DNA from 3 places in the Staphylococcus debuckii genome. Region 3 is predicted to be linked to each of the others. Evidence: riboswitches for the same ligand, from Rfam matches in the RefSeq annotation. Region 3 holds a riboswitch; each other region holds the start of a gene.
What was found. Region 3 has a riboswitch for S-adenosylmethionine ahead of metK (methionine adenosyltransferase). Riboswitches for the same ligand answer to the same signal wherever they lie in the genome.
Positions count from the first base shown of each region.

Region 1 (3,202 bases), 1.3 Mb from region 3:
CAAAGATGGCAAGTCTATCACAATCACTGGCCAATCTGTAGACCCGAACGGCAATACAATTGTGACATTCAGCGATGGCAGAGAAATCACTATTCCAAAAGGCAAAGACGGCGTATCTGTTACTGTTAAAGATTCACATCAAGATAAAGATGGTAATACTGTCGTAGAATTTAGCGATGGCAATACAATTACAGTCATGAAAGGTAAAGACGGACGTGACGGTATTAATGGTAGAGACGGTAGAGATGGTAGAGACGGACGCGATGGACGTGATGGCAGAGATGCTCAACCAACAGCACCTGTTTATATCGTGAATAATTACATTGATCAATATAATACAAACATTATTGTATTTAGCGATGGTCAACGTATCGAAATTCCATGCGATGAAAATGGTAATGCAGTTGTGATTATTGGATATAACCACGATGTGAAAGGTAACGTAGTATTGCAATGTGCAAATAAAACTAAAATTATCGTACCTTGTCATAAACCTGAAACACCAAAAGTTACGATTCCAATGATTCCATTAGTGCCAGCAACACCTGTTGTACCGAATCAACCAGTGACACCGACACCAAGTGGACCAAATCATCCAGGTAAATCACCGAACGATGGTGGACAAACTAACACGCCGCTTGTACCAAATCAAAATACAACACCAAGTAATTCTCGACCAACTCCACCAGTAACAGGCACTCACACACCTGTTGTAAACCATGACGGTGGTCATAAAGTTGGAAACCCAGAACCAAATCATCAACCAGAAGTAAAAACAACTACGAAAGTTTCAACACCAAATAAAGTAGCTACTCAACCAAGCAAAGCGAAACCAGAACAAAATCAACCAAAAGCAAAAGTATTACCAAATACAGGCGCTAACGATACAGCACCAATGCTTTATGGTACTATCTTTGCTGGCTTAGGAACTGCAATGATGTTCGGCATGAAACGTCGTAAAAATCAAAAATAAATAAAGTTTTCTTCAAATTAAGAGCCAGGCCACCGTGCCTGGTTCTTTTTTAATTTTGAAAAGAGAAAAAGAAAACGAGTAAATGAACTGATTTTGAATAGCTTTACTATTGAGTTGAAAAGTTGCAAACGCTTACTAGCTCTAGTGTTTAGAATTAAGTTGAAATTAACAATTTTCTAAAAATTAATGTTGACTTTTTCACTCAGTAATGTAATATATGAAATATAAATGAACTGAATACATAACTCTTATCCAGAGAGGTGGAGGGACAGGCCCTATGAAACCTCGGCAGCAGGATCGAAATCGTAACTATTCGATTACTGTGCCAATTCCTACAGCAAATGCTGTAAAGATGAGACGAGCCAAATTATTCCGAGGACTTGTTTCATTGTCCCCGGAATTTTTATTTTTCAAAATAAAAGTCAAAATAGAGGCAAAATTCATTCATTTCAAACTATCAGAGGGGGACTAACCTATGATTGAGTTCAAGGATGTGAGTAAAACATTCCATAAGCGCTCAACAGAAATTCAAGCTTTAAAGGATGTCAGCTTTACTGTTGAACGACAAGAAATCTATGGTGTTATTGGCTACAGCGGTGCAGGTAAGAGTACTTTAATCCGTTTGGTAAATAAGCTTGAGAATGTAACATCTGGTGAAGTCGTTGTCGATGGACATCAAATAAATCAATACAGCAAGAAAGAATTGCGTAAAGTTAAGAAGAATATTGGTATGATATTCCAGCATTTCAACTTGCTGAATTCTAAAACGGTATTTAATAATGTGGCAATGCCGCTGATTTTGGAAGGCAAGAGTAAAAAATACATAAAAGAGAAAGTAGATGAAATGTTAGAGTTCGTCGGACTTGGAGATAAAGGCTCACAATATCCGAATGAACTTTCTGGTGGTCAAAAACAAAGAGTAGCCATCGCCAGAGCACTTGTCACAGATCCTCAAATTTTATTGTGTGATGAAGCTACAAGTGCACTCGATCCAGCTACTACGGACTCTATCTTGCGACTCTTAAAGCGAGTGAATGAAACATTTGAAGTAACGATTTTATTGATTACTCACGAGATGAGTGTCATTCAAAAGATTTGCGATAAAGTTGCCGTTATGGAACAAGGGCGCGTCATTGAAAAAGGCACTGTCTTAGATGTCTTCAGTCACCCGAAAACCGAAACGGCGAAGAACTTCGTTTCTACAGTTATCAGCACAGACATCAGTGAGAAGATGATTCATCAATTACCGACAGATGCCAATTATCAAGATGTGAAAGTTTATATGGAAGGTGCTCAATTAGGCTTATCTGTGATCCAAACATTGATTAAAGACTTTAATTTAGGAGTGAACGTCATTTATGCTTCGATGTCGGATATTCAAGATACTTCAGTCGGTTATTTGACATTACGTATTAAAGGCACTGACGAAGAGAAACAACGCGCATATGATTACTTGAAACAACATCACATCGAATATGAGGAGGTTGGATAATATGCTTGGTTCATCTTTAGACTCGTCGCAATTATGGGAAGCACTCTATCAAACGTTATTGATGGTTTCAATTTCACTAGTGATTGGTGCATTAATTGGGATTCCTTTAGGCATCTTACTAGTAGTGACGAAGAAAAATGGTATTTGGGAAAATGTAGCAATCTATCATATCTTAAATCCGATTATTAACATTTTTCGTTCGATTCCATTCATTATTTTGTTAATTGCGATTGTACCGTTTACTAAATTAATCGTAGGGACATCCATCGGTACAGCAGCGGCGATTGTACCTTTAACGGTATACGTAGCACCTTACATTGCGCGTCTCGTTGAAAATTCATTATTGGAAGTAGACGCAGGGGTTATCGAAGCAGCGAATGCAATGGGCGCCTCACCGTTCCAAATTATTCGCTACTTCTTAATGCCAGAAGCTTTAGGATCATTAATCTTAGCGATTACTACTGCAATCATCGGTTTGATTGGTTCAACAGCTATGGCCGGTGCAGTAGGTGGCGGCGGTATTGGTGACTTGGCCTTAGCTTATGGTTACCAACGTTTTGATACTATCGTCATTGTTATTACAGTAGTTATTTTAGTCATTATGGTTCAGCTGATTCAATCTCTCGGGAATGTTTTGGCTAAGAAGATTCGCAGAAATTAATCACACAAAGGGGTTTTTTAGGATATGAAAAAGTTATTAGTATTATTAATGGCATTAGTCGTAGTACTTGCGGCTT
Region 1 is NZ_CP033460.1:572,843-576,044, forward strand. Features, by position in the region: gene CNQ82_RS02545 (YSIRK-type signal peptide-containing protein) at 1-973, shown strand, start outside; SAM riboswitch class I at 1,219-1,332, shown strand; gene CNQ82_RS02550 (methionine ABC transporter ATP-binding protein) at 1,449-2,465, shown strand; gene CNQ82_RS02555 (methionine ABC transporter permease) at 2,467-3,126, shown strand; gene gmpC (dipeptide ABC transporter glycylmethionine-binding lipoprotein) at 3,151-3,202, shown strand, end outside.
Region 1: another riboswitch for S-adenosylmethionine. It lies ahead of CNQ82_RS02550 (methionine ABC transporter ATP-binding protein); the one in region 3 lies ahead of metK (methionine adenosyltransferase).

Region 2 (3,202 bases), 390 kb from region 3:
TTTAAACCATCGTTGATTCTTTGTTTTGCAAACTCGATGTGCTCCTCTTGTAGTATAGGCAGTATAGGAATTTTATTCGTAAATAACATGTTAAATCGCGTCTAATCCTTTTTCCAAGTCATTAATGATATCATCAATATGTTCAAGACCTACAGAAATACGAATCGTTTCAGGAGTAATACCCGCAGTCAATTGTTCTTCTGGAGTTAATTGAGCATGTGTCGTAGAAGCCGGATGAATCACTAATGATTTAGCATCGCCTACATTCGCAAGCAATGAGAATAATTCTAACGACTCGATAAATTTAATGCCTGCCTCATAACCGCCTTTAACACCGAAAGTGAAAATAGAACATGCACCTTTAGGAAGATATTTTTCTTTCAAATCATAGTACTCACTAGAAGGAAGACCCGCATATTTCACCCATTCTACTTTGTCGTGATTATCTAAGAACTTAGCAACCTTTTCAGCATTCTCAACATGACGTTCCATTCTTAAAGATAATGTTTCTAATCCTTGAAGGAGTAAGAAAGCATTTAAAGGAGACAGACAAGCACCTGTGTCACGTAATAACGTCGTTCTGATTTTGAACGCTAAAGCAGCTTCTCCAAAGGCATCCGCAAATACTAAATCATGATAAGATGCATCAGGTTCAGTCAAACCAGGGAACTTGTCATTTTGTTTCCAATCGAAGTTGCCGCCATCTACTACGACGCCTCCCATAGAAGTCCCATGTCCGCCAATAAATTTAGTCGCCGAATGTACCACGATATTCGCGCCATGTTCTAATGGTCTGAATAAATATGGAGAAGCAAAAGTGTTATCCACGATTAATGGAATTCCCGCTTCATGCGCAATTTCTGCTAATTTCTCTACATCTTCTACATTACCTTCAGGATTGCCGATTGTTTCAATATAAATCGCTTTAGTATTATCTTTAATAGCATTTTTAACTTCATCAAAGTTCTTGCTGTCGACAATAGAAACATCAATACCATACTTAGGCAAAGTATGACTGAATAAAGTATAAGTACCACCATATAAAGTAGAGCTTGCTACAATGTGATCTCCTGCTTCAGCTACTGTTTGTACAGCATACGTAATAGCCGCCATACCAGAACCCACTGCTACCCCTGCAACACCGCCTTCCAATTCCGCAACACGTGTTTCAAAGACAGCCACGGTCGGATTCGTCAAGCGAGAATAAATATTGCCTAATGCGTTTAAACCGAATAAATCTGCCGCATGTTGTGTATCATCGAATGTGAAAGATGTCGTTTGATAAATGGGTACTGCTCTCGAATTCGAAGTAGGATCTACCTCCTGTCCTGCGTGTAATTGCAATGTTTCAAATTTAAAATCGTTTGTCATGTTCTATTTCCCCCTTATTTAACATAAAAAATAAGCCTACCTGAAAAGATAGACTCAAAACTTCTTATCTTTCAGGTCTTCACCTGCTGGAATTAGCACCTAACTTAAATAGGTTGCCTGGTATCGTCGGGCCAGTCCCTCCACCATTCTGGATAAGTTTTATATAATTTAATCAGAGTATAAAACTATTCTTTCTCCTTGTCAACAGACTATTCTCATTTTTCAGAAATTAATTTAGACTTTGCTTGCTGAAAAACACTGTCCCAGTACTCTCTTTAAAAATAAAAACCCGATTGCCTAGCTTTCAGACAATCAGGTTTCCTTTTCCATATGCTATTGTTTAGAACGAATAACACGCAGTACTTTCAACATATTCTGCCATAAGGAACTATGTCTAGAATATACTAAGTATCTTGGTTCCCAGTGAGGTTTAAACTTTTCTTTATATTGTCTCAATCCGCGGAAGCGATATAAATTGTTGAAGTTTTCGAATATGCGTCCTGCGATACGTTCATTCAAGTAAGAGAACTCCGTCTGTCCAACATTAGATAATGTCGCCATTCCCATGTTGAACGCTTTATAATCATGTTCTTGGCCCCATAACAACATATGAAGGTATAAACCATCCATCAATGGTAAATCAACATCAGGGAGCCAACGGATAAGGTCTACAGAGAATGAATCATTATAATGCGTCGGCATTAAAGTACTGAACGCAATAATTCTACCGTCTTTTTCTTTTAAGATACCGACCGGGGCTTTAGAGACATAGTTGTCTGTAAATTGGCCGACTGAAAAATGCATTTCATTTTTTCCATCCAGCCATGCATCACTGACCTGTTTCAATTGTTTCATCAATTCCGGTGAAAATGGTGGTTCTATAATTTCAAATTGGATCTCTTGATCAGCAATTTTATTCAATGTTGCTCTGAAGCCTCTGCGTTTCTTACCTGAAGTCGTAAAGGTCGTTAAATCAATTACCGCTTCTTCCCCTAATTTAAAGAACTGATTACCGAAATCATGATACAACGGCATATAACGATCGCTCGCTTGATAGAAAATCACTTCATAGCCCATCTTCACTGCATAATCATAAATTGTCTCTAATAAATGGTGGAAACGTGCCGGGTTACCGATAGGATCTCCAAGTACAACTAAAGCATTGGATTTGTAGCGGTACATCACAAATGCTTCTTCAGATTCATCCATAAATACTTCTTTATCGCCACTATAGATAAGGTGGCTTAAATAGTTGCCGCCGTATTGCTGGATAATCTCTGTACAACGTTCGAAATCCGGTTTCGGGCGCTCTTTAGAATATGCTTGTTCAAATAACCAGACAATAAATGCCACAAGGATGAAAATGACGAGTGTCGTCAACCATAAATAATAACGTAGGAGCGAATTATCTAATTCCATCTTGTATGCATCTAACGCATTCAACACTAATTTAATAATATAATGATTTAAAATCAGCATACCTGCACTGACAAAAAACATAGCGACAATATGACGCAGTCGAAGTGGTCGTTTCAAAATCGTTGTTTTGTTGAATGAATAAACCAACAATGCGAATAGAACTACTAGCCAAAACATCAGCAATACCGATGTATTCATATACAAGGTAATCGCAAAAATGATAATAATCGCAAATAAAGCAAATAAAATGGCACGTCTGCTTTGTTTAAAAATTCCTCGTACATTCAACATTAAAATCAAACAAGCACTCGTATGAATCGTCACAATAATATAATAAAACATGTGATTAGGATCGTATAATCCATCATAAATAATCGATACATTGTTTAATAAGAACATCAAGCTAGTAAAA
Region 2 is NZ_CP033460.1:1,466,159-1,469,360, reverse strand. Features, by position in the region: gene CNQ82_RS06860 (homoserine O-acetyltransferase/O-succinyltransferase family protein) at 1-89, opposite strand, end outside; gene CNQ82_RS06855 (O-acetylhomoserine aminocarboxypropyltransferase/cysteine synthase family protein) at 91-1,371, opposite strand; SAM riboswitch class I at 1,433-1,530, opposite strand; gene mprF (bifunctional lysylphosphatidylglycerol flippase/synthetase MprF) at 1,705-3,202, opposite strand, start outside.
Region 2: another riboswitch for S-adenosylmethionine. It lies ahead of CNQ82_RS06855 (O-acetylhomoserine aminocarboxypropyltransferase/cysteine synthase family protein); the one in region 3 lies ahead of metK (methionine adenosyltransferase).

Region 3 (3,202 bases):
TAAATCTTGTGCTTGTTCGCGGTAAGCATCTTGATTACTCCATGCATTGATTGGTTGTAAGATAGATTTCGGTACGTCTTCAATGTCTTTAGGCACATTCAAACCGAATACTTCATCTTGTTCGAATTCTGCATTTTTCAATTCGCCTTTAATAGCTGCATCAACCATGCGACGAGTATATTTTAAGCTGATACGACGACCTACGCCGTATTTTCCGCCAGTCCAGCCTGTATTTACTAAATATACTTCAACATCATGTTTATCAATCAATTGTCCAAGTAATTCAGCATATTTCTTAGGATTTAATGGCAAGAATGGTGCACCGAAGCATGTAGAGAATGATGGTACAGGCTCAGTGATACCACGTTCAGTACCTGCTAATTTAGAAGTGAATCCACTTAAGAAATGATACAACGCTTGTTCTTTTGTTAATTTAGAAATTGGAGGCAATACGCCGAATGCATCAGCTGTTAAGAATACGATTGTATTCGGATGCGCTGCTTTAGATGGTTTAGCAATATTATCAATATAGTCGATAGGGTATGCTGCACGTGTGTTTTCAGTATATTTATTGTCATCGAAATCAACGTTTCCATCTTCTTCGACTACAACATTTTCTAAGATTGTACCATAACGGATTGCATCATAAATTTGAGGTTCTTTTGCTTTTGAAAGATTGATGGCTTTCGCATAGCAGCCGCCTTCAATGTTGAAAATACCATTTTTATTCCAGCCGTGTTCATCATCACCGATTAATTTACGATCTGGAGCTGCTGATAAAGTTGTTTTACCTGTTCCAGATAATCCGAAGAATAATGCAACGTCGCCTTTTTCACCCACGTTAGCGGAGCAGTGCATACTCATGATATCTTGTTGAGGTAATAAATAGTTCATTACTGAGAAGATACCTTTCTTCATTTCTCCAGCATATTCTGTTCCACCGATAAGGATAATACGGTGTTTGAAAGAAATGATAACGAAAGTTTCAGAAGCTGTGCCATCTTCTTCAGGGTTTGCTTTGAAGTGAGGCGCAGAAACAATTGTAAAGTTCGCTTTAATTTTTTCTGCTTCATCCTTAGAAGAAGGGCGGATAAACATGTTATGTGCGAATAAATTGTGCCAAGCCATTTCGTTGACTACTGTTAAACGTAATTGAGTATCTTGGTCACTTCCTGCGTAACCATTGAAGACGTATAATTCGTCTTTTTGGTCTAAGTAATCTAGAACTTTATCATACAATCTAAGGAATTTTTCTTCTTCGATAGGTTGGTTTACTGAGCCCCAGTCAATTGCATCTCTGTAAGAAGGTTCGTTTACAATAAATTTATCTTTAGGAGAACGACCTGTATATTGGCCTGTCAATTGATTGATTGCTCCTAGTTCTGTGAGTTCGCCTTCATTATTGTCTAAAATCTTGTTGTAAAGTTGCGTTTTTGTAAGTTGAAATAATGATGATGGTTTTTCAATCAAATGATTCAACTTTTTTAAATTTGTTTGTGCATCTACTGCCATTTTTAAAAACCCCTCCAGCGCGTAAGTATTAATGTAATTGTAAGCCTTTACATTTTTATAGTATAACATACTATATCCATTATTCCACATCGGATTTATGAAAAAACAATTCGTGTAATTGACAATTTTATTTTGTTTGGGTAGTATTATTTGTAACGGATTCTCTTATCCTGAGTGGCGGAGGGACATGGACCCAACGAAGCCCAGCAACCTCTCCTTATTGGAGAAAGGTGCCAAACCGTTTGCAAATGTCAGATAAGACGTTTGAACGATAAGAGCGAAAGGACGTCAAAGGGCTTTCTCTCTATGTATATATAGTGGAAGCCCTTTTTAATTTGAGCTCATAGATAGAGAGTTTTCGTAATTAAAATCAAAAGGAGTCAGTTATGTCGAATAATAGAAGATTATTTACGTCAGAATCTGTTACAGAAGGACATCCTGATAAAATAGCAGACCAAATTTCAGATGCTATTTTGGATGAATTATTAAAGAAAGATCCAGATGCGCGGGTGGCATGTGAGACAGTAGTCACTACGGGAATGGCTATGATTGTCGGGGAAATCTCTACTTCCACTTATGTTGATTTTCCAAAAGTAGTAAGAGATACAGTTGAAGAAATTGGTTATACAAGAGCAAAATACGGCTATGACAACCAAACAATGGCTGTGATGTCAGCAATTGATGAACAATCTCCTGATATTGCGCAAGCAGTAGACCGCGCTTTAGAATATAGAAATGAAATCAGCGAAGAAGAAATTGAAGCTACAGGTGCAGGGGACCAAGGTTTAATGTTCGGTTACGCTACAAACGAAACTGATACGTATATGCCGACACCTATTTTCTTTTCACACCAACTTGCGAAACGTTTGTCAGATGTGCGTAAAGATGGCACGTTAAAATACTTGCGTCCTGATGGAAAAGTGCAAGTTACAGTAGAATACGATGAAAATGATAAACCAATCAGAATTGATACTATTGTTATTTCAACACAACATGCTGAAGAAATCACATTAGATCAAATCCAAGAGGATATCCGCAAACATGTTATCGACCCGATTGTACCTTCATCATTATTAGATGATGAAACTAAGTTCTTCATTAATCCAACAGGCCGCTTTGTTATCGGCGGACCACAAGGTGATGCAGGCTTGACTGGTCGTAAAATTATTGTTGATACTTATGGTGGTTTTGCACGTCACGGCGGCGGTTGTTTCAGCGGTAAAGATCCAACAAAAGTAGACCGTTCAGCAGCTTATGCAGCACGCTATGTGGCTAAAAATATTGTAGCAGCAGGATTAGCTGATAAATGTGAAGTCCAACTTGCTTATGCTATCGGTGTAGCGGAACCTGTTTCAATTTCTATAGATACATTTGGAACTGGAAAAGTTTCTGAAGGCAAACTAGTAGAAGCGGTCCGTGATAATTTTGATTTACGTCCAGCAGGTATCATTAAAATGTTGGATTTAAAACGTCCGATATACAAACAAACGGCGGCTTATGGCCATTTCGGCCGTACAGACATCGCATTGCCTTGGGAACGTGTAGACAAAGTGGATGTATTGAAAGAAGCGGTCCAAGCATAATTCTGCGATTTTTGTATGAAATTCAGGATTATTATCGATAGAATCGAAACTTTCCTTTATAATGAAACGTAAGACAAGTAAAGGAGCGGAATAGGTATGGGACCATT
Region 3 is NZ_CP033460.1:1,854,421-1,857,622, reverse strand. Features, by position in the region: gene pckA (phosphoenolpyruvate carboxykinase (ATP)) at 1-1,512, opposite strand, end outside; SAM riboswitch class I at 1,675-1,790, shown strand; gene metK (methionine adenosyltransferase) at 1,899-3,095, shown strand; gene CNQ82_RS08725 (nuclease-related domain-containing protein) at 3,192-3,202, shown strand, end outside.